Regions from separate parts of the Pseudomonas sp. BGA-UO-ETr-WB11 genome, predicted to be linked through region 1. Evidence: predicted binding sites of a transcription regulator. Region 1 holds the regulator's gene; the other holds the start of a gene.
What was found. The regulator LexA, encoded in region 1, represses DNA repair genes until DNA is damaged. The targets are predictions, from matches to a motif close to CTGTNTNNNNANACAG.
Positions count from the first base shown of each region.

Region 1 (10,293 bases):
GCAAGCGGAAAAGCTCGGCATCAAGAAGGTCGACGCCGGCCCGCAAGGCGGTCGCCTTGAGTTTGCCAGCGACACCTGCGTCGAACCGCTGACACTGATCAAGCTGATCCAGGGCCAGCCCAACCGCTACAAGTTCGAAGGCGCCACCCAGTTCAAATTCCAGGTGCCGATGGAGCGCCCGGAAGACCGTTTTAATACCTTGGAGGCGCTATTGGAGCGCCTGACCCCACAATCCACATAGGCGCTGTTGCGCTCGGTGATGCTGCGTTAAAAACAGGCTCGAACAGTGAATTTGCTCACTGAACGCACTTTAGTGCGGCCCGTAGGGCGAGCGAAGCGAGTAATGCTCATTTACAACCAGTAAACTCCGCTTCCTCGCCTGTTTTTGCCTTGCCTGACCTTCGCTCACGACGCCCCCATGCGGATTGTAATTCTCCCGAAAGGACTGATTTATGCGTTTACTTCGCTTGCTCCCCCTACTGCTCACCCTGCTGGCACCCAGCGTCTTTGCCGCGGGGAATTATCAGGTTGAGCTAATTCTCTTCCGCCAAGCCGGCACGCCGATCCTGGCCAGCCAACCGGTACCGGATGAGTGGGCCGGCGACGCACAACTGCCCGCCAGCGGCAGCCAGCGCGGCACCGCACTGAATGCCGAGGCTGCCAAGTTGGTGGCCGCCAACGGCTATGAGGTGGTCCTGCACCAAGCCTGGGTACAGGCCGCCGGCCCAACCCCGGTAAAAGTCGCCCTGAGCAGCGGCCAGGCACAGCTGGGCCACTCTCCAGCTGAAGGCACCCTGAGCCTGACCTTCGTTGACTACCTGGATGTGGATGCCGATTTCTGGGTCAACCAGTTCGATGCCGACGGCCTGGTTACCGCCAGCGAACGCATCAAACACAGCAGCCGCCTGAAGAACGGCCAACTGACCTACCTGGACCACGGCAGCCTGGGCCTACTGATCAAAGTTACGCCGCAGTAAGGGCACCTTTACCGGACAATAAAAAACCGCCGATTAGGCGGTTTTTTATTGGGGGAAATACCCAGGCAACGCCTAACTGGCCAATACCCGCGCCAGGGTGGCCTTGACCTGATCCATGCCCGCCGCCAGCACCCGTTCGATATCGGCCATGGTAATCAACTCGCTGGACTTGCCGGCTGCCGGGTTAACCACCAGCGCCAGGCATGCATAAGGCAATTCCAGCTCACGGGCCAGAGCCGCCTCGGGCATACCCGTCATCCCAACAATGTCGCAGCCATCGCGCTGCATGCGCGCAATCTCCGCCGCACTCTCCAGGCGTGGTCCCTGGGTGCAGCCGTACACACCAAAATCACTGAAACTGCAGCCGCTGGCCTGGAGTGCGGCAAGCAGCTGACTGCGCAACTCGGCTGCGTATGGGTAGCTGAAGTCGATGTGGGTGACGTGCTCAAGCCCGTCCTGACCATCGGCCTGAAAAAACGTGTGCTCGCGACCGTAGGTGTAATCGATGATCTGCTCGGGCACGCAAAAATGCCCTGCTGGCATATCCGCATGGATACCGCCCACCGCATTCACCGCAACAATCGCCTCGGCGCCAGCCTGCTTGAGCGCCCAGAGATTGGCGCGGTAGTTGACCTGATGCGGCGGGATGCGATGGGGATGGCCGTGACGGGCGAGAAACAGCACCTCACGCCCGGCAAAGTGCCCGCGTAGGATAGGCGCCGACGGGGCGCCATAGGGCGTATCGATATGCAGCTCAGTGTCGATGCGCAAACCATCCAGTTGGGTCAGGCCAGTGCCACCGATAATCGCGTAAACCGTCATCTTAGCCTCACTCAATCAATTCAGCGGCGCGCAAGGCACCCAACGCGGCCAGCCAGCGAGGCTGCTGACGGTAATCAGTGCTCGCCGTGCCCTGCCCGCGCATACGTTGCAGCCCCTGGGGTGGCTGCACGTGCAAGCGCTGCAGCGCACTCAGGGCCAGCTCGGCCGCCGCCCGATCATTACACACCAGGCCCATGTCACAGCCGGCGGTCAACGCCGCTTCAATCCGACTGGCAGCATCGCCGACCACATGGGCGCCGGCCATCGACAAGTCATCGCTAAAGATCACGCCTTTGAACTGCAGCTCGCCGCGCAGGATGTCCTGCAGCCAGCGCCGCGAGAATCCGGCCGGCTGGTTGTCGACCTGCGGATAGATCACATGGGCCGGCATCACCGCCGCCAGTTGCTGGCTGAGCAAGGCAAACGGCTGCAGGTCGGCGGCGCGGATCTGCTCCAGGCTGCGCTCGTCCACTGGAATCGCCACATGGGAATCCGCCTCGGCCCAACCATGGCCAGGGAAGTGTTTGCCGGTAGCGGCCATACCGGCAGCCGCCATACCGCGGATAAAGGCGCCAGCCAATTGCGCTGCACGTTGCGGATCACCGTGAAACGAACGTGTGCCGACCACCGCACTGCGCTGGTAATCCAGATCCAGCACTGGAGCAAAACTCAGGTCCAGCCCCACAGCCAGCACTTCAGTAGCCATCAACCAACCACAGTGTTCGGCCAGCTGTTCAGCATTGGATTGCGCGGCAATCGCCGCCATCGCTGGCAAACGCACAAAGCCCTGACGCAAGCGCTGCACGCGCCCGCCTTCCTGATCAACCGCCAAAAGCAGGTCCGGACGCACGGCCCGAATAGCCATGCTCAACTCACGCACCTGGCGCGGGCATTCGATATTGCGCGCAAACAAAATCAGCCCAGCCACTTCAGGCTGGCGCAGCAACTGGCGATCCTCGGCGGTCAGCCAAGTGCCGCCGATATCCAGCATCAAAGAACCTTGCATAACAGCCTTCCTTAACAATCAGCAGCGGCCCAATCGGGGCACGGCGCTTCATCAATCAGCACCCGGCAGTGCACAGGCACGCGAGCAAAGAGGTCGAGTAAATCGGCATTGCGCAGACGCACGCAGCCATGGGACAACGGCACGCCCATCGGCTCGGAGTCCGGGGTGCCGTGTAGGTAGATGTAGCGGCGAAAGGTATCGACGCGACCAAGGCGATTGCGGCCCAGCTCGCAGCCGCTAAGCCAGAGAATGCGAGTAAGAATCCAGTCGCGACCCGGAAATTGCGCCTGCAACTCCGGGCTGAATACCTCGCCCGTCCAGCGCCGACCACGCAGCACAGCACCGCAGGGCAAACCAGCGCCAATTTTGGCGCGCACCTGATGCAAGCCGCGCGGCGTACAGCCCGAACCATTGAGTTCACCGGCGCCATTGAGCGCCGTGGAAACCGGCAGACGCAGTAACAGGCGACCCGCAGCAAAGCCATACAGCTGCTGATCGGCGAGGGAAATATGGAGGAAATCGAGGGTCAACATGGGGCGCTAGCTTAGGGTCTGTTCCCGCTTCATCGCAAGCCGCGTTGCCGCGAATGAAGCGGGAACAGACCCTAACGGATTGGCCTTGCCGCGCCCACCGCCAAGGTTTACAGCTTGGGCACCAACGGGGAATTTTTGCTACGCGGTTTTAGCTGCGCCTTGGCCAAAGCCTCGTCAGTGACACCACTTTCGGCGCGCATACCGGCGGCCAGGAACGGCACCATCAGTCGCATTACCTGCTCAATCGAGGTATTTACACCAAAATCGTTCTCAGCAATGGCGCGCAAGGCCTTGATCCCGGACATGCTGAACGCCGCCGCACCCAGCATAAAGTGCACACGCCAGAACAACTCAATCGGCGGAACGCGCGGGGCCGTTTCGTAAACCAGCTGCATGTAACGGCGGAAGACTTTGCCGTACATGTCCTCCAGATACCGTCGCAAGTGCCCCTGGCTCTGACTGAAAGCCAGCCCCAACAGGCGCATGAAAATCGACAGATCATTACCACTGCGCGGTTTTACGGCGAGCGATTGCTCAACGAGAATTTCCAGCAACTCTTCAAGGCTAGCCTTGGTTTCAGGCTTGCCCTGGCGACGATCCAACTCACGTTCGAGGCTGATGCAGAATGGGCCAAGAAAGCGCGAGAACACCGCTTGAATCAGGGCCTTTTTCGAGCCGAAGTGATAGTTCACCGCAGCCAGATTAACTCCAGCCTTACTGGTGATCAGGCGCAGGGAAGTCTCAGAGAAACCCTTCTCCGCAAACAACTGCTCTGCCGCATCGAGAATACGCTCGACAGTTTCTGACTGGGCCATGGCCGCTCCGCCTAACAAACACTTGTTTGAAACATACGTTTCAAGCTGATCAATTGTCAAGCCGATCCGTGGCCATACAGCCTAGTTCAGTGCCTCGACAAACAAAGTTCTCAGTGCGAGACGTTCCGCAGCCTCTGCGGGTTACAAGCCACTCTCAACGGATATACCAATCAGCGGGATTGCCAAGCGCATTTCACTGTATATAATCACAGCACCTGTACAAACAGACAGACCCTCTACCATGATCAAGCTCACCCCGCGCCAAAGCGAAATCCTAGCCTTTATCAAACGCTGCCTGGAAGACCACGGCTTCCCGCCGACACGCGCCGAAATTGCCCAGGAACTCGGCTTCAAATCGCCCAATGCCGCCGAAGAGCACCTCAAGGCCCTGGCACGCAAAGGCGCCATTGAAATGACCCCTGGCGCCTCCCGCGGCATTCGCATCCCCGGCTTCGAACCCAACGCCGTTGAAGAGGACGGCCTGGCCGTCATCGGTCGCGTTGCTGCAGGCGCACCGATTCTGGCCCAGCAGCATGTAGAAGAAACCTGCAAGATCAATCCAGCCTTCTTCCACCCCCGCGCCGACTACCTGCTGCGCGTGAACGGCATGAGCATGAAGGACATCGGCATCTTCGACGGCGACCTGCTGGCCGTGCACACCACCCGCGAAGCACGTAACGGACAAATTGTCGTGGCCCGCATTGACGATGAAGTGACAGTGAAGCGCTTTCAACGCACCGGCAACAAGGTTCTGTTGATTGCGGAAAACCCGGACTTTGCACCGATAGAAATCAATCTTGAAGAACAAGACCTCGTGATCGAAGGCTTGAGTGTCGGCGTAATCCGCCGCTAGAGGAGGCTTTATGCAGTTCCCACAGTCGCCCAACCGTACCCAACTTCCGCTGTTTGATGCCTTCCTGCCCTCGCCAATGGCGCCCTTGCTAAACAGCAACGGCCAAACGCCCTGGATGGAAGAAACCGAAACCTGCAGCGAATTGACCTTACGCGGCTCGACTGGACACTGCCTGAACCTACTGGCACCCATCCTGCGCGAACTCAGCCAGAACCAGGACGCACGCTGGCTGACCCTGATCGCCCCACCCAGCAGCTTGACGCAAACCTGGCTACGCAACTCAGGGCTCAATCGTGAGCGCATCATGCTGCTGCACCCACGAGGCGAACAAAGCGCCCGCGACCTTGCCTGCTCAGTCCTGCGCCTGGGCCGCAGCCATACCGTGATCAGTTGGCTGCACCCACTGGATGCCAGTACTCAGCAACAATTGGCCAACGCGGCACAAGCCGGTGGAGCACAAAGCCTGAATATCAGTCTGAGCTAAGGCTTTCCGCTGCTCAGCAGCAGATCCAATTAAACAGCAACAACCCCGCGTAGTATGAGTTGCGCTCAGGACACCCATAAAGTCTCGAACCACTTACGCGCTGCATGTGTACGCAAGCCCTTGTAGGAGCCAGCTAGCTGGCGATTGGGCGAGCACACAGAACTTGGCAGCCGTCACGCTCGAAGCCTCTCCCACGACAACGCCGCAACACCACAAACACGCACACTCATGCAGGCTGCGAGTTTATTGACACGCAGTGCATGAGCATATGCCTGCTGTGGCAGCAGCATTTTATGGCGCTGTACCCGTTATGTGTTGCGCACGGGGCCGCTACCGGTTTTTGCTTTACGCCGAGTCACTTTCTCTTGACTCGCTTTGCTCACCATTCGGGCAAGCCTGCGGCTGTTACTTCGCTTCGCTACGTTCCGGCCTCCTGACGGGACCGGGAAACCGAGGCGCCTGCAAATCCGTGGGAGCGGTCTTGACCGCGAAGCTTTTAACTGCGCCAACTCGCCGCTGTGTCAGACACAGCCATCGGCAATGGGACCAATGCCTTGCAACACGTAACGGGTACATAGCCATTTTTATTGGTGACATTCACGGCGGAAGCCGCCGCTACAACGCAACATGCACCAAGTAGCTGACCCGCAGCTTGCCAACAGCCTGCAACTCCTTACGGCTTCGTGATTTTCTTCGTCCTGCGCTGGTGAATCCAATCAACGATCTCACCTTCAGGCGCATAGCCACTGACTGTCTGCCGCAGCAACTTGCGTACACAGTCATAATCATCCTGCTCAACAGCCTGCAAGAGCTCGCTCAGAACGGCCTTGAAATCATCCCATGACAGGTGATCTTCATTGGCACGCATGATCATCGGATGCTCAGTGGCAATCACGTCATCACCAATCAACAACTCTTCGTAAAGCTTTTCACCAGGGCGCAGACCGCTAAATTCAATAGCAATATCGCCATAAGGATTCTTCTCAGAGCGCACACTCAGGCCACTGAGGTGAATCATTTTCTCAGCCAATTCAGCGATTTTCACTGGCTGCCCCATATCCAGCACAAATACATCACCACCCTGCCCCATGGCACCAGCCTGAATGACTAATTGAGCGGCCTCGGGGATGGTCATGAAATAACGAGTGATGTTCGGGTGGGTCACAGTCACCGGGCCACCCCGACGAATTTGCTCATGAAACAGCGGAATGACCGAACCTGAAGACCCCAACACATTGCCAAAACGCACCATGGTGAACCGGGTTTTATTGACCTGATGCAGGCCCTCTTTATCTCCAAACAACACCGGCGCGGATTCGCGACTGAGTGCCTGCAGTACCATTTCTGCCAAGCGCTTGGTGCTGCCCATCACATTTGTAGGTCGCACAGCCTTGTCCGTAGAAATCAACACAAAGTGCTCTACACCGGCCCTAACAGCAGCCTGGGCGGTGTATGTCGAACCCACGACATTGTTAAGCACGCCCTCGGCAATATTGTGCTCAACCATCGGTACATGCTTGTAAGCGGCAGCGTGATAAACGGTATTGACCGCCCACGAGCGCATCACATCTAACAACCGCTGCGGATTGCGAATCGAGCCTAGAATGGGCACCAGTCGCACAGCCAAGGACTCACGGCGAATACGCTGTTCAAGCTCGCTGTGAATGCTGTAAAGATTGAACTCGCTGTGTTCGAACAGCAGCAAGGTGGTAGGTCCAGTAGACACAATCTGCCGGCACAACTCCGAGCCAATCGAACCACCGGCCCCCGTAACCATCACCACCTGATCGCGAATGCAGCGCTCGAACAAAGCTTTCTGCGGTGGCACGGCATCGCGCCCGAGTAAATCGGCGATGTCGACCTCTTGCACATCATCGACCGTGACCCGACCGCTGGCTAAATCCATAAAGCCCGGCACACTGCGCACGTGTAGCGGGTACTGCTCCAACAACTCCAACACCTCACGGCGTCTTGCCCGCGTGGCAGATGGAATAGCCAATAAGATCTCATTGGCGCCAGTTTCATCAATCATCTGCTGAATGTGCTTAGCGTTGTAAACCCGCAGCCCTGCGATAACCCGATTGGCAATGCCCGGATCATCGTCAATAAACGCCACCGCACGCATACCGCGCCCAAGTCGTAATGCCGCGACCAACTGATTGCCTGCAGCACCGGCGCCATAAACAGCCACCCGAGGCAAACCATCATCTTTGCGACTGAACTTGAACGGCTGATTTGATGAATACCAATCGCCCATAAAATACTGGCGCATTAGCAAGCGTAAACCGCCAATGGATAAAAGGCTCAGCAGCCAATAATTGAATACCATCGAACGCGGAATAACCTTTGGGGCCCCCTGATACCAATACACCGCAAGCGCCAACAACAAGGCCGAGATAGAAACTGCCTTAGCAATCGCAAGCAGTGCATCATTACCGAAATAGCGCATCACCGCGCGGTACATACCAAAGCGGATGAACAATGGAATGGCAATCACAGGAGCAGCTAAAAATAGCCAAAAATGCCCAGTTAATGGCTCAATCGCTTTGCTGTCGCCCAAACGCACCACAAACGCCAGCCACAACGAAACCCAGACCAGTACCACGTCCGTAGCGACTTGAAGCAAGCGCTTGTGGCGCCTAGGTAAACCAACCAAACGAGTTCGTAACTTTTCGGCCAACCCCAACACGATAATCCCTCACCACGACTGTAAGAACAAAAATTCCAGAAACTGAGAATTCAAAAAAACCATCGAGCGGATTTTATCCACCCCAAAAGTCTTAAATCTACTGCTGATAGCCAGCTTTGAACTTTAAAGCCAAAAAAATCAGCGGGATGTATGACACTAAAACACCAATAAAACCATCCAGAACCCCAAAAGTTACACACAGGGAAATCGGTAAAAGCCACAGGATATTGATTAGCAAAACACACAAAGTAACCGGCTTGTGCCCCGCGTACAACCGCGCCGCACATTGATAAGCGTGAGTACGGTGCGGCTCATATACCTTGTCGCCACGAATCAAACGACGAAGCAATGTAAAAGTTGCATCAACAACAAATACACCAAGCAATATCAACCAAGCCCACAATAATTGCGGCTGCACCCAAGCGGCTTGTAAAGATAGAACCCCCACTGTAATGCCAAGAAATCCGCTGCCAGAATCCCCCATAAACACTTTTGCAGGGGGAAAGTTCAAAATTAAAAAACCAGCAACTGCCGCCGCTAAGAATAAAGGCACAAGATACTGGCCAAGCTGAATTTCAGCTCCCAAATAGCTTGAAACACCATACAACAACGCCCCACTCACACAGACAAAAATGGCCTCAACGCTGGCAATACCATCGATACCATCCATAAAATTGTACAAATTTAGCAACCATACCAAATACACTGCAGCAAGCATGTGACCAAACCATCCCAAGTCGATAGTAAAGCCACATATCATCAAAGGCGGTAAGCCACCCACCCAAAATAACGACCAAAAAGCTGCAGCAAAATGCCCACTTAAACGCCAACGTATAGCAACATCAGCGATGTCATCGCGAAAGCCCAAAAAGGCTACAAAAAAACCTGAGAGCAAGGAAATAAAATTTATCGTACTAACAAGTCCCTGAGCAAAAATCACAGAAAGACTTATAAAAAAAATCACAGAAAATAAAATACCTCCGCCACGAGGCACAGCAATAGAGTGAGAACTTCGCGCATTGACAAGATCATTCAAGCTCGAGTGACGCGCATAAATTTGAAACACGCCCACCAACACAAACGAGCACAGAAAAACAGCCAGCAACTGAACAGCGTAAATAAACACTTAATTAATTTCCCGATAATAATTAACAGTCTGCGCCAGCGCGGTATCAACTGAAACAGGAGGCCGCCACCCTAAAACTTCGCAAGTCTGCTGCATATCAACCTGTAACGAACCACACAACCGCTGAAACAAAGCGTCTTGCCCAACACAATGGGCAATCATACGCAGAAAAAAAACGGGCACAGAAATTAATCTCGAAGATTTACCCATAGCACTAGCAACGCGCAGCAATAGATCACCAGTTGAAAGATCCTCGCCATCGCTTAATAAAAAGACTCTATTAGCGGCCAATGGATGAGCAGTGCAAACTACCAAAAGATCAACAAGGTTATCCACTGAGACAAAACTACGCTTATTTCTGACTGCACCAAATGGTAATGGAATACCCCTCCGCGTCCACTGCATCATTTTAAGAAAGTTTGCGCCAACACCAGGGCCATAAACGAGCACCGGCCGGATGATTACTAACTCCATTTCGGTATCAGCGCAAAGCGCAGACAGGCCTTCCTCTGCAGCCTTCTTGGATAACCCATAAGGATCAGAAGCTTGAAGCTTTCCCTCTGCACAATATGGCTGACCAATTTCTGTGCTTTCACCCATTGCCTTAATGGAACTGATAAAAACAAAACGTTTCACGCCGCGGTCTGCCGCCTGACGAGCCAGTGATAATGTGCCATCGACATTGATTTTGTGGAAAAGCGATAAACCTTCATTTCCCTCGCTAGCAAGTACATGAGCACGTGCAGCAACATGTACTACAACTTCCACATCTGCCAATCCGAACGCCCAGTCGACATCAAACTCCAAACCAGGGTAATAAAATAATCCTGCACACTCAGGCGGCTCATCGACACCGGAACGAAGCGCCAAAATAACTTCGTGTCCAGCGGAATTCAATGCGCGCAACAAGGGTGTACCTACAAAGCCTGTACCGCCGGTCAAGAGCACTTTCACTTTACCGCCTCACAGGCAAGTGCATGCAGCCCTA
Region 1 covers NZ_JCAQOS010000007.1:233,951-244,243, reverse strand. Annotated here, with positions in the region: gene mfd (transcription-repair coupling factor) at 1-241, shown strand, start outside; gene AC56DI_RS11915 (CsiV family protein) at 453-977, shown strand; gene AC56DI_RS11910 (S-methyl-5'-thioinosine phosphorylase) at 1,050-1,799, opposite strand; gene nagZ (beta-N-acetylhexosaminidase) at 1,807-2,805, opposite strand; gene AC56DI_RS11900 (L,D-transpeptidase family protein) at 2,817-3,338, opposite strand; gene AC56DI_RS11895 (TetR/AcrR family transcriptional regulator) at 3,446-4,153, opposite strand; gene lexA (transcriptional repressor LexA) at 4,395-5,006, shown strand; gene sulA (SOS-induced cell division inhibitor SulA) at 5,017-5,490, shown strand; gene AC56DI_RS11880 (polysaccharide biosynthesis protein) at 6,164-8,170, opposite strand; gene AC56DI_RS11875 (MraY family glycosyltransferase) at 8,277-9,305, opposite strand; gene AC56DI_RS11870 (NAD-dependent epimerase/dehydratase family protein) at 9,306-10,259, opposite strand.

Region 2 (10,293 bases), on a different contig from region 1:
ACGTAGGATGGACGCACCACCAGCGGGTAGCCGATGGCCTTGGAGGCCGCCAGGGCTTCGTCTTCACTGCGAGCAGTGACGTTGGCCGGCTGACGCAGGTTGAGGCGCTGCACCATCTGCTGGAAGCGCTCGCGGTCTTCGGCGCGGTCGATGGCGTCAGGCGAGGTACCGATGATTGGCACGCCGGCCTCTTCCAAGGCACGGGCCAGTTTCAGCGGGGTCTGGCCGCCGTACTGGACGATGACGCCCTTAGGCTGCTCGACACGAACGATTTCCAGCACGTCTTCCAGGGTTACTGGCTCGAAGTACAGGCGATCGGAGGTGTCGTAGTCGGTCGATACGGTTTCCGGGTTGCAGTTGACCATGATGGTCTCGTAACCGTCTTCACGCATCGCCAGTGCCGCGTGCACGCAGCAGTAGTCGAACTCGATGCCCTGGCCGATACGGTTTGGCCCGCCACCGAGGATCATGATCTTGTCGCGGGTCGACGGATTGGCCTCGCACTCTTCCTCGTAGGTCGAGTACAGGTAAGCGGTGTCAGTAGCGAACTCGGCGGCGCAGGTGTCAACGCGCTTGTAGACCGGCAGCACTTTCAGCTTGTGGCGCTGGTTACGCAGGTTCTTCTCGGTCACACCCAGCAGCTTGGCCAGGCGCGCGTCGGAGAAGCCCTTGCGCTTGAGCTTGCGCATCAGGTCGTGATCGATCGACGCCAGACCCAGGGTCTTGATGTGCTCTTCGTCTTTGATCAGGTCTTCGATCTGCACCAGGAACCAGTGGTCGATCTTGGTCAGGGCGTAGATATCGTCGCAGCTCATGCCGGAACGGAATGCATCAGCCACATACCAGATGCGCTCGGCGCCCGGCACGGTCAGCTCGCGCTTGATGATGCTGGCGGCCTCAGGGTTGCTCGGCTCGACCTTCGGGTCGAAGCCGTTAACGCCCACTTCCAGACCGCGCAGGGCTTTCTGCAGCGATTCCTGGAAGGTACGGCCGATGGCCATCACTTCACCCACAGATTTCATCTGGGTGGTCAGGCGCGCATCGGCCTTGGGGAATTTCTCAAAGGCAAAACGCGGCAGCTTGGTCACCACGTAGTCGATGGCCGGCTCGAAGGACGCTGGCGTACGGCCGCCAGTGATGTCGTTCTGCAGCTCGTCGAGGGTGTAACCCACGGCCAGCTTGGCGGCGATCTTAGCGATCGGGAAACCGGTGGCTTTGGAGGCCAGTGCCGAGGAACGCGACACGCGCGGGTTCATCTCGATCACGACCATGCGGCCGGTTTCCGGGCAGATACCAAACTGCACGTTGGAGCCGCCGGTTTCCACGCCGATCTCGCGCAATACCGCCAGGGAGGCGTTACGCAGGATCTGGTATTCCTTGTCGGTCAGGGTTTGCGCAGGGGCCACGGTGATCGAGTCACCGGTGTGCACGCCCATCGGGTCGAAGTTTTCGATGGCGCAAACGATGATGCAGTTGTCGTTCTTGTCTCGAACGACCTCCATCTCGTATTCCTTCCAGCCGATCAGGGATTCGTCGATCAGCAGCTCATTGGTCGGCGACAGGTCCAGACCGCGGGCGCAGATCTCTTCGAACTCTTCACGGTTGTAAGCGATGCCGCCGCCGGTGCCGCCCATGGTGAAAGACGGACGAATGATGCACGGGAAGCCGACTTTTTCGAGTACGCCGTAGGCTTCTTCCATGTCGTGGGCGATACCGGAAACCGGGCACGCCAGACCGATGTCTTTCATCGCCTTGTCGAAGCGCGAGCGATCTTCAGCCTTGTCGATGGTGTCGGCGTTGGCGCCGATCATTTCCACGCCGAACTTTTCCAGAATGCCGTGGCGCTCCAGGTCCAGTGCGCAGTTCAGCGCCGTCTGGCCGCCCATGGTCGGCAGCAGCGCGTCCGGGCGCTCCTTCTCGATGATCTTGGCCACGGTGGACCACTTGATCGGCTCGATGTAGGTGGCGTCCGCCATGGCCGGGTCGGTCATGATGGTGGCCGGATTGGAGTTCACCAGGATGACCCGGTAACCCTCTTCGCGCAGGGCTTTACAAGCCTGGGCGCCGGAGTAGTCGAATTCGCAGGCCTGGCCGATAACGATAGGGCCGGCGCCGAGGATCAGGATACTTTTAATGTCTGTACGTTTTGGCATGTGCTTACTCTCGAATCCTTTGGTCAGTCGGCGGGCTTAACGGCGCTTGGCCATGGCTTCGATAAAACGATCGAACAGCGGCGCGACATCCATCGGCCCCGGGCTGGCTTCCGGGTGACCCTGGAAGCTGAACGCGTCCTTGTCGGTGCGCTCGATACCCTGCAGGGTCCCGTCGAACAGCGACTTGTGGGTGGCGCGCAGATTGGCTGGCAGGCTGCTTTCTTCCACGGCGAAACCGTGGTTCTGGCTGGTGATCATCACCACACTGGTTTTCAGGTCTTGCACCGGGTGGTTGGCACCGTGGTGACCATGACCCATTTTCACGGTCTTGGCGCCGGAGGCCAGGGCCAGCAACTGGTGACCGAGGCAGATACCGAATACCGGAATATCGGTTTCCAGCACGTCCTTGATCGCCTGAATCGCGTAGTCGCACGGTTCAGGGTCGCCAGGGCCGTTGGACAGGAACACACCATCCGGGTTCAGCGCCAGCACGTCACTGGCCGGGGTTTGTGCCGGCACCACGGTCAGGCGGCAGCCGCGATCCACCAGCATGCGCAGGATGTTCAGCTTGACGCCGAAATCGTAGGCGACCACGTGGTACGGCAGTTCGCTGGCAGCAATTTCCGGATGGCTGTCGGTCTGCAGGTTCCAGACACTGGAGCGCCACTCGTAGCGCTCAGTGGAGCTGACGACTTTGGCCAGATCCATGCCTTTCAGGCCTGGGAAGCTGCGCGCCAGTTCCAGTGCTTTCTCTTCAGTGGCATCCGCACCGACCAGAATGCAGCCATTCTGTGCGCCTTTCTCACGCAGGATGCGGGTCAGGCGACGGGTATCGAGACCGGCGATCGCCACAGTACCGTGCTCTTTCAGGTACTCGTCCAGTGGCTGTTTGTTACGCCAGTTGCTGGCAATCAGCGGCAGATCACGAATGATCAGGCCGGCGGCCCAGACGCGGTTGGACTCGGCATCTTCCGGCGTAGTGCCGGTGTTGCCGATGTGCGGGTAGGTCAGGGTGACGATTTGCTGGGCATAGGAAGGATCGGTGAGGATTTCCTGATAGCCGGTCATTGCGGTGTTAAACACCACTTCACCAACGGTTTGCCCGTCAGCTCCAATGGATTCGCCGCGAAAAATGCTGCCATCAGCAAGGGCGAGAATGGCTGGCTTACTCAAGAAAACCTCCGTCGATCAAAGCGTGAAGCAAACGCAGATTGTAAAAAAGCGGGATGACGTACCAACCGTCACCCCGCTTCTTTATCTGATTCATTCTGCGTAACTTTTAGTGGACATACTAAAGCTGTAGCTTACAGGAAAGCCCTCTCGCGGTCCAACCCAAAGACAAGCAAGTTCAGTGACTCAGCGCAAACCCAGCACATCCTGCATGTCGTAGAGGCCCGCCGCACGCCCATCCAACCACAAGGCCGAGCGCACCGCGCCTTTGGCAAAGGTCATCCGACTGGAAGCTTTATGGGTGATTTCCACCCGCTCGCCATCCGCAGCAAACAGCACGGTATGGTCACCGACCACATCGCCAGCACGCACCGTGGCAAAGCCAATGGTCTCGCGCTCGCGGGCACCGGTCTGGCCTTCACGGCCATACACCGCCACTTTTTGCAGATCGCGCCCCAAGGCATTGGCCACCACTTCACCCATGCGCAGCGCCGTACCGGATGGCGCATCAACCTTGTGCCGGTGGTGCGCTTCGATGATTTCGATATCGACCTCATCGCCCAGCACTCGCGCGGCGGTATCGAGCAGCTTCAGGCACAGGTTGACGCCGACGCTGTAGTTGGCGGCAAACACAATCGGAATGTCCTTGGCAGCCTGCTCCAGCAGCAGCTTTTCAGCCACGGAAAAACCGGTCGTGCCAATTACCATGGCCTTGCCCGCCTGGCGACAGACTTCAAGGTTTTTCAGGGTGACTGACGGATGGGTAAAGTCGATCAACACATCGAACTGCTCGACCACAGCCTGCAGATCACCCGCGAGGGTCAAGCCCAGGCGACCGACGCCTGCCAACTCACCCACATCAGCGCCCACCAGGGTGCTGTCCGGACGATCAATCGCCGCGCTCAAGCTCGCATCCGCGGCCTGCTGCACCGCTTCGATCAGGGTTTTGCCCATGCGCCCAGCGGCGCCCATCACTGCAATACGTTGCATAACTCTCAGCTCCAAGCCCAAGGCTTAACGCCGCACGCTCCGGGTGGCAGGCCGTGACCCACCACCCGCAACCCACAGCTGCGAATTACAAATCGCCGAAGAAACGCTTCACACCCTCAAACCAGCCATTGGCCTTCGGCGAGTGCGAGCTATCGCCAGCCAGCGACTGACGGAACTCTTCCAGCAATTCGCGCTGGCGCTTGTCCAGGTGCACTGGTGTTTCCACGGCCACCCGACACATCAGGTCGCCCGCACCACCGCCGCGCACTGGCGCCACGCCTTTGCCACGCAAACGGAACAGCTTGCCGGTTTGCGTGCCTTCCGGAATTTTCAACTTGACCCGACCATCCAGCGTCGGCACTTCCAGCTCGCCACCCAAGGCTGCATCGGCAAAGCTGATCGGCACGTCGCAATACAGGTGCTTGCCGTCACGCTGGAAGATCGCGTGCTCGCGCACATTGACCACCACATACAGGTCGCCTGCCGGCCCACCCAACGTGCCCGCCTCGCCTTCGCCGGTCAGACGAATGCGGTCGCCGGTGTCGACGCCTGGCGGCACCTTGACCGACAGGGTCTTCTGCTCTTCGACACGGCCTTGGCCATGACAGCTGGTGCACGGATCGGAAATCATCTTGCCGCTGCCGTGGCAACGCGGGCAGGTCTGCTGCACCGAAAAGAAGCCCTGCTGCATACGCACCTGGCCGATACCACCACAGGTGGTACAGGTCACCGGACTGGTGCCCTTCTTGGCACCCGAGCCATCGCACGGCTTGCAATTGACCAGGGTCGGCACGCGAATGGTCACCGTAGTGCCACGCACTGCCTCTTCCAGATCCAGCTCCAGGGTGTAACGCAGGTCGCTGCCACGCTGGGCACCGCCACGCTGACCGCCGCGCTGACCACCAAAGAAGTCACTGAACACGTCGCCAAAAATGTCGGAGAAGTTCGCCCCGCCACCGCCGCCGCCACCCATTTGCGGGTCGACACCGGCATGACCGTACTGATCGTAAGCCGCACGCTTGCTGGCATCGGACAATACTTCGTAGGCCTCATTGGCCTCTTTGAACTTCTCTTCCGACGCTTTATCGTCGGGATTGCGGTCCGGGTGATGCTTCATTGCCAGGCGGCGATAGGCCTTCTTCAGCTCCGCCTCGCTGGCGCCGCGCTCGACACCCAGAACTTCATAAAAATCACGCTTGGCCATAAGTTTTTCGCACTCTTAAATCGTCTACCCCAGACACGCCAACGCGGGAGCAAGCTCCCGCGCGGCGAATCCAGCTAATGTCCTTGACCTAAAAAGCCGCTCAAGGCAGCAGCCGCTCCAGGCGGCCTGCCGTATTACCCACATCCCTGTGGGTCACCAGCTAAGGCTTACTTGTTGTCTTTGACTTCTTCGAACTCGGCATCAACCACGTCGTCCGCGCCCGCTGCTTCTTCTGCACCCTGAGCGGCACCACCGGCTTGCTGTGGCTGCTCGGCGTACATTTTCTGCGCCAGCGGTGTTGTCGCTTCCGACAGAGCGCTCATCTTCGCTTCGATTTCAGCCTTGTCGTCGCCTTTAACGGCTACTTCCAGGGCACTCAATGCGGTTTCGATGGCCGCTTTCTCATCGGCAGTGGCCTTATCGCCAGCCTCAGTGATCATCTTGCGAGTGGCATGCACCAACTGGTCGCCCTGGTTGCGTGCGGTCGCCAGCTCTTCGAACTTACGATCTTCTTCAGCGTTGACTTCAGCATCACGAACCATCTGCTGAATTTCTTCCTCAGACAGACCGGAGTTGGCCTTGATCACGATCGACTGGGTCTTGCCGGTCGCCTTGTCTTTCGCGCCGACATGCAGGATGCCGTTGGCGTCGATATCGAAGGTTACTTCGATCTGCGGTACGCCACGCGGAGCCGGCGGAATCTCGGCCAGGTCGAATTTACCCAAGGACTTGTTGCCGCTGGCTTGCTTACGCTCGCCCTGCAGCACGTGAATGGTCACGGCGCCTTGGTTATCGTCAGCAGTCGAGAACACTTGCGATTTCTTGGTCGGAATCGTGGTGTTTTTCTCGATCAGCGCGGTCATCACACCACCCATGGTTTCGATACCCAGGGTCAGCGGGCTAACGTCGAGCAGCAATACGTCTTTCACATCACCCGACAATACCGCGCCCTGGATAGCAGCACCCATGGCCACTGCTTCGTCCGGGTTAACGTCTTTACGCGCCTCTTTACCGAAGAAATCGGTTACCAGCTTCTGCACCAACGGCATACGAGTCTGGCCACCGACCAGAATCACGTCGTTGATCGCGCCAACGTCGATACCGGCGTCTTTCAACGCGATACGGCAAGGCTCGATGGTGCGCTGCACCAGGTCTTCAACCAGCGACTCCAGCTTGGCGCGGGAGATTTTCACGTTCAAGTGCTTAGGACCGGTGGCATCTGCAGTGATGTACGGCAGGTTGACGTCGGTCTGCTGGCTCGAAGACAGCTCAATCTTGGCTTTTTCAGCGGCTTCTTTCAGGCGCTGCATGGCCAGCGGATCACCCTTGAGGTTCATGCCGCTTTCTTTCTTGAACTCGTCGACAAGGTAGTCGATCAGACGAATGTCGAAGTCTTCACCACCGAGGAAGGTGTCGCCGTTGGTGGCCAACACTTCGAACTGGTGCTCGCCATCGACTTCAGCGATCTCGATCACCGACACGTCGAAAGTACCGCCACCCAGGTCATAAACGATCACAGTGTGGTCGCCTTTGGCCTTGTCCATACCGTAAGCCAGCGCAGCCGCAGTCGGCTCGTTGATGATGCGCTTAACGTCCAGACCGGCAATGCGGCCGGCGTCTTTGGTGGCCTGACGCTGGCTGTCGTTGAAGTAGGCCGGCACGGTAATCACCGCTTCGGTCACTGGCTCGCCGAGGTAGTCTTCGGCGGTTTTCTTCATCTTCTTCAGAATTTCAGCCGAAATTTGTGGCGGGGCCATTTTCTGATCATTGACCGCTACCCAGGCGTCACCGTTGTCAGCCTTGACGATCTTGTACGGCACCATTTCGATGTCTTTCTGTACAACGCTTTCTTCAAAACGGCGGCCAATCAGACGCTTCACCGCGTACAGGGTGTTGTGCGGATTGGTTACAGCCTGACGCTTGGCCGACTGGCCAACCAGAATTTCGCCGTCGTTGGCATACGCAATGATCGACGGAGTGGTGCGTGCACCTTCGGCGTTCTCGATAACTTTAGCGACGCCGTTTTCCAGAACCGAGACGCAGGAGTTGGTAGTCCCCAGGTCGATACCAATAATTTTGCCCATTCTTAACTCTCCCAAAATTTTGAATTTCCGCGACTCGGGTTTACCGATCGCGGCAGCACTTAATCGCTTGTACTAATAGATGGGGGCCGGCTGGCGAATTTCAAGCCTGCTCATCAATCGACGGTGGCGCCTCAGTCGGAGCCTTGCTGACCACAACCATGGCCGGGCGCAACAGACGACCGCTCAGCAGATAGCCTTTCTGGAACACTTTGAGCACGCTGTTCGGCTCAACATGTGGACTTTCCTGCAGCGCCATAGCCTGATGATGCTCGGCATTAAACGGTGCGCCGTGTGGATCAAGCGCCTCGATGCTGAAACGGCGGAAGGTGTCCTGCAGCAGCTTAAGGGTCAGCTCCATGCCTTCGCGCACCGGCTTGATCGCCTCATCGTCCGCGCTGGTCAGTTCAATGCCACGCTCCAGGCTGTCGACAACCGGCAACAGATCGCTGGCGAATTTTTCCAGGGCGAACTTGTGCGCCTTTTCAACGTCCTGCTCGGCACGGCGACGCACGTTCTGCATATCAGCCAACACGCGCAGGGCTTGATCCTGGGCCGCTGCCAGCTGCTCCTCAAGGGCGTGCACGCGCGCCACCAGGTCATCACCCGCTGCCTCAGCAACATTCGCCTCAAAGGCCTGCGGATCCAGGTTCTGTTCGTCAGCCATGCGTTCCTCCTGTGATAAACAATGGCGAGTCAGCGCTCGCACTTCTGCCTTCTATATGGGGACAGATTTTGCAGCTTCAAGGGCGAGCAAGGATTGTCAGGCGCAAACAAAACACTGTATAAATAACCAGACACAGGCCTGGGAGCGCCCACCATGCTGGTACATCTTTCTGTTCACAACTACGCCATCGTCGAACACCTCGACCTCGAGCTGAACGCCGGCATGTCGGTGATAACCGGCGAAACCGGCGCCGGCAAATCGATCATGCTCGACGCCCTAGGCTTGGCCCTGGGCGATCGTGCCGACAGCGGCGTGGTGCGCCCAGGCGCCGACAAGGCCGACATTCTCGCCAGCTTCGACCTGGCCGCCATCCCCGAAGCCCGCCAGTGGCTGAGCGAGCGCGACCTAGACAACGACGGCCCGTGCATCCTGCGCCGGGTGATCACCACCGAAGGCCGTTCGCGCAGCTACATCAACGGCTCGCCCTGCCCCCAAGGCGACCTCAAGGCCCTTGGCGAACTGCTGATCGACATCCACAACCAGCACGAACACCAATCCCTGCTTAAACCTGACACCCACCGCCGCCTGCTGGATGAATATGCCGGCAGCCAGGAGCTGGCGCGCCAGGTGCAACTGGCCGCCCAACGCTGGCGCCAGACCCGTCAGGAGCTGGAGCGCCTGGCCAATGCCGGCGACGAACAACGCGCGCGTCATCAGTTGCTCAGCTACCAGCTTGAGGAACTCGACAATCTGGCCCTCGGCGACAATGAGCTGCCGCAACTGGAGCAAGACCACAAAGCCCTGGCCAACGCAGAAAGCCTGCTCAGCGCCTGCCGCCTGGTACTGGAGCAATGCAGCGAGCACGACGGCGGCAACGTGCTGTCCGCCCTGACGTCCAGCCTGCAGCGCCTGAGCCCATTCAACAGCCCACCTGGCGCCCTTAGCGAAGCCGTAAACCTGCTGGCCAGCGCCCAAATTCAGGTCGAGGAAGCCGTTGGCGAGCTGAACCGCTTTCTCGACCATTTCGACGCCGACCCAGCCCGCCAGCAACAACTGGAAGAGCGCCTGGACAGCATCTACACCCTGGCCCGCAAACACCGTATCCAGCCCAGCGAACTCGGCGCCCTGCAACAGCAACTGTTTGATGAACTGGAAAGCCTGAATGCCGACGACCAGGCTTGCGAGCGCCTGAGCAGTGAGCTGGCTGCTTACGCCCGCCACTATCAGGACAAGGCCGCCGAACTCAGCCAACTGCGTCAAGACGCTGCCAGCCAGTTGGCCACCGCCGTAGAAGGCGAAATCCAGCGCCTGGGCATGCCTGGCGGGCGCTTCACTATCGAACTGCGGGCAACTGCTCACGCCGAACCCCACCCCCACGGGCAAGAGCAGGTGGAATTACTGGTCAGCGCCAACCCCGGCCAGCCGCTCAAACCCTTGGCCAAGGTGGCCTCAGGCGGCGAACTGTCACGCATCAGCCTGGCAATTCAGGTCATCACCGCGCAGACATCGCGGGTGCCGACCCTGGTATTCGACGAAGTCGACGTTGGCATCGGTGGCCCCACCGCCGAAGTGGTTGGCCAGCTATTGCGCCGACTGGGTGAACGCGGCCAGGTCTTGACCGTCACCCACTTGCCGCAAGTGGCCGCCCAGGGCCATCACCACCTGTTCGTGCACAAAGCCCGTGGCAGCGATGCCACCCGCACCGCCGTAGCCCATCTGCAAGACAGCGACCGCATTGAGGAAATCGCCCGCATGCTTGGCGGCGTCGATCTCACCAGCGAATCCCTGGCCCATGCCCGCAAGATGGTGAGCACGGCACAAAGCTAAACGCCGCCGCGAACCCAGAATGCAAAAAGGCGACCCTGAGGTCGCCTTTTTGCCATTACACCAGCGCTTACTTTTTCTTGCGTACGTAGAGCACCAAATTGTGGTCTACCAGCTCAAAACCGTGCTCGCTAACAATCTCTTTCTGGCGCTTTTCGATTTCGGCATCAATGAATTCGATCACCTCACCGCTTTCCACGCAGA
Region 2 covers NZ_JCAQOS010000005.1:290,506-300,798, reverse strand. Annotated here, with positions in the region: gene carB (carbamoyl-phosphate synthase large subunit) at 1-2,153, opposite strand, end outside; gene carA (glutamine-hydrolyzing carbamoyl-phosphate synthase small subunit) at 2,190-3,326, opposite strand; gene dapB (4-hydroxy-tetrahydrodipicolinate reductase) at 3,510-4,313, opposite strand; gene dnaJ (molecular chaperone DnaJ) at 4,399-5,517, opposite strand; gene dnaK (molecular chaperone DnaK) at 5,685-7,601, opposite strand; gene grpE (nucleotide exchange factor GrpE) at 7,702-8,265, opposite strand; gene recN (DNA repair protein RecN) at 8,419-10,092, shown strand; gene fur (ferric iron uptake transcriptional regulator) at 10,160-10,293, opposite strand, start outside.
Region 2: a site for LexA is predicted at 8,380-8,395, ahead of recN (DNA repair protein RecN). Genes of this name have one in related genera too.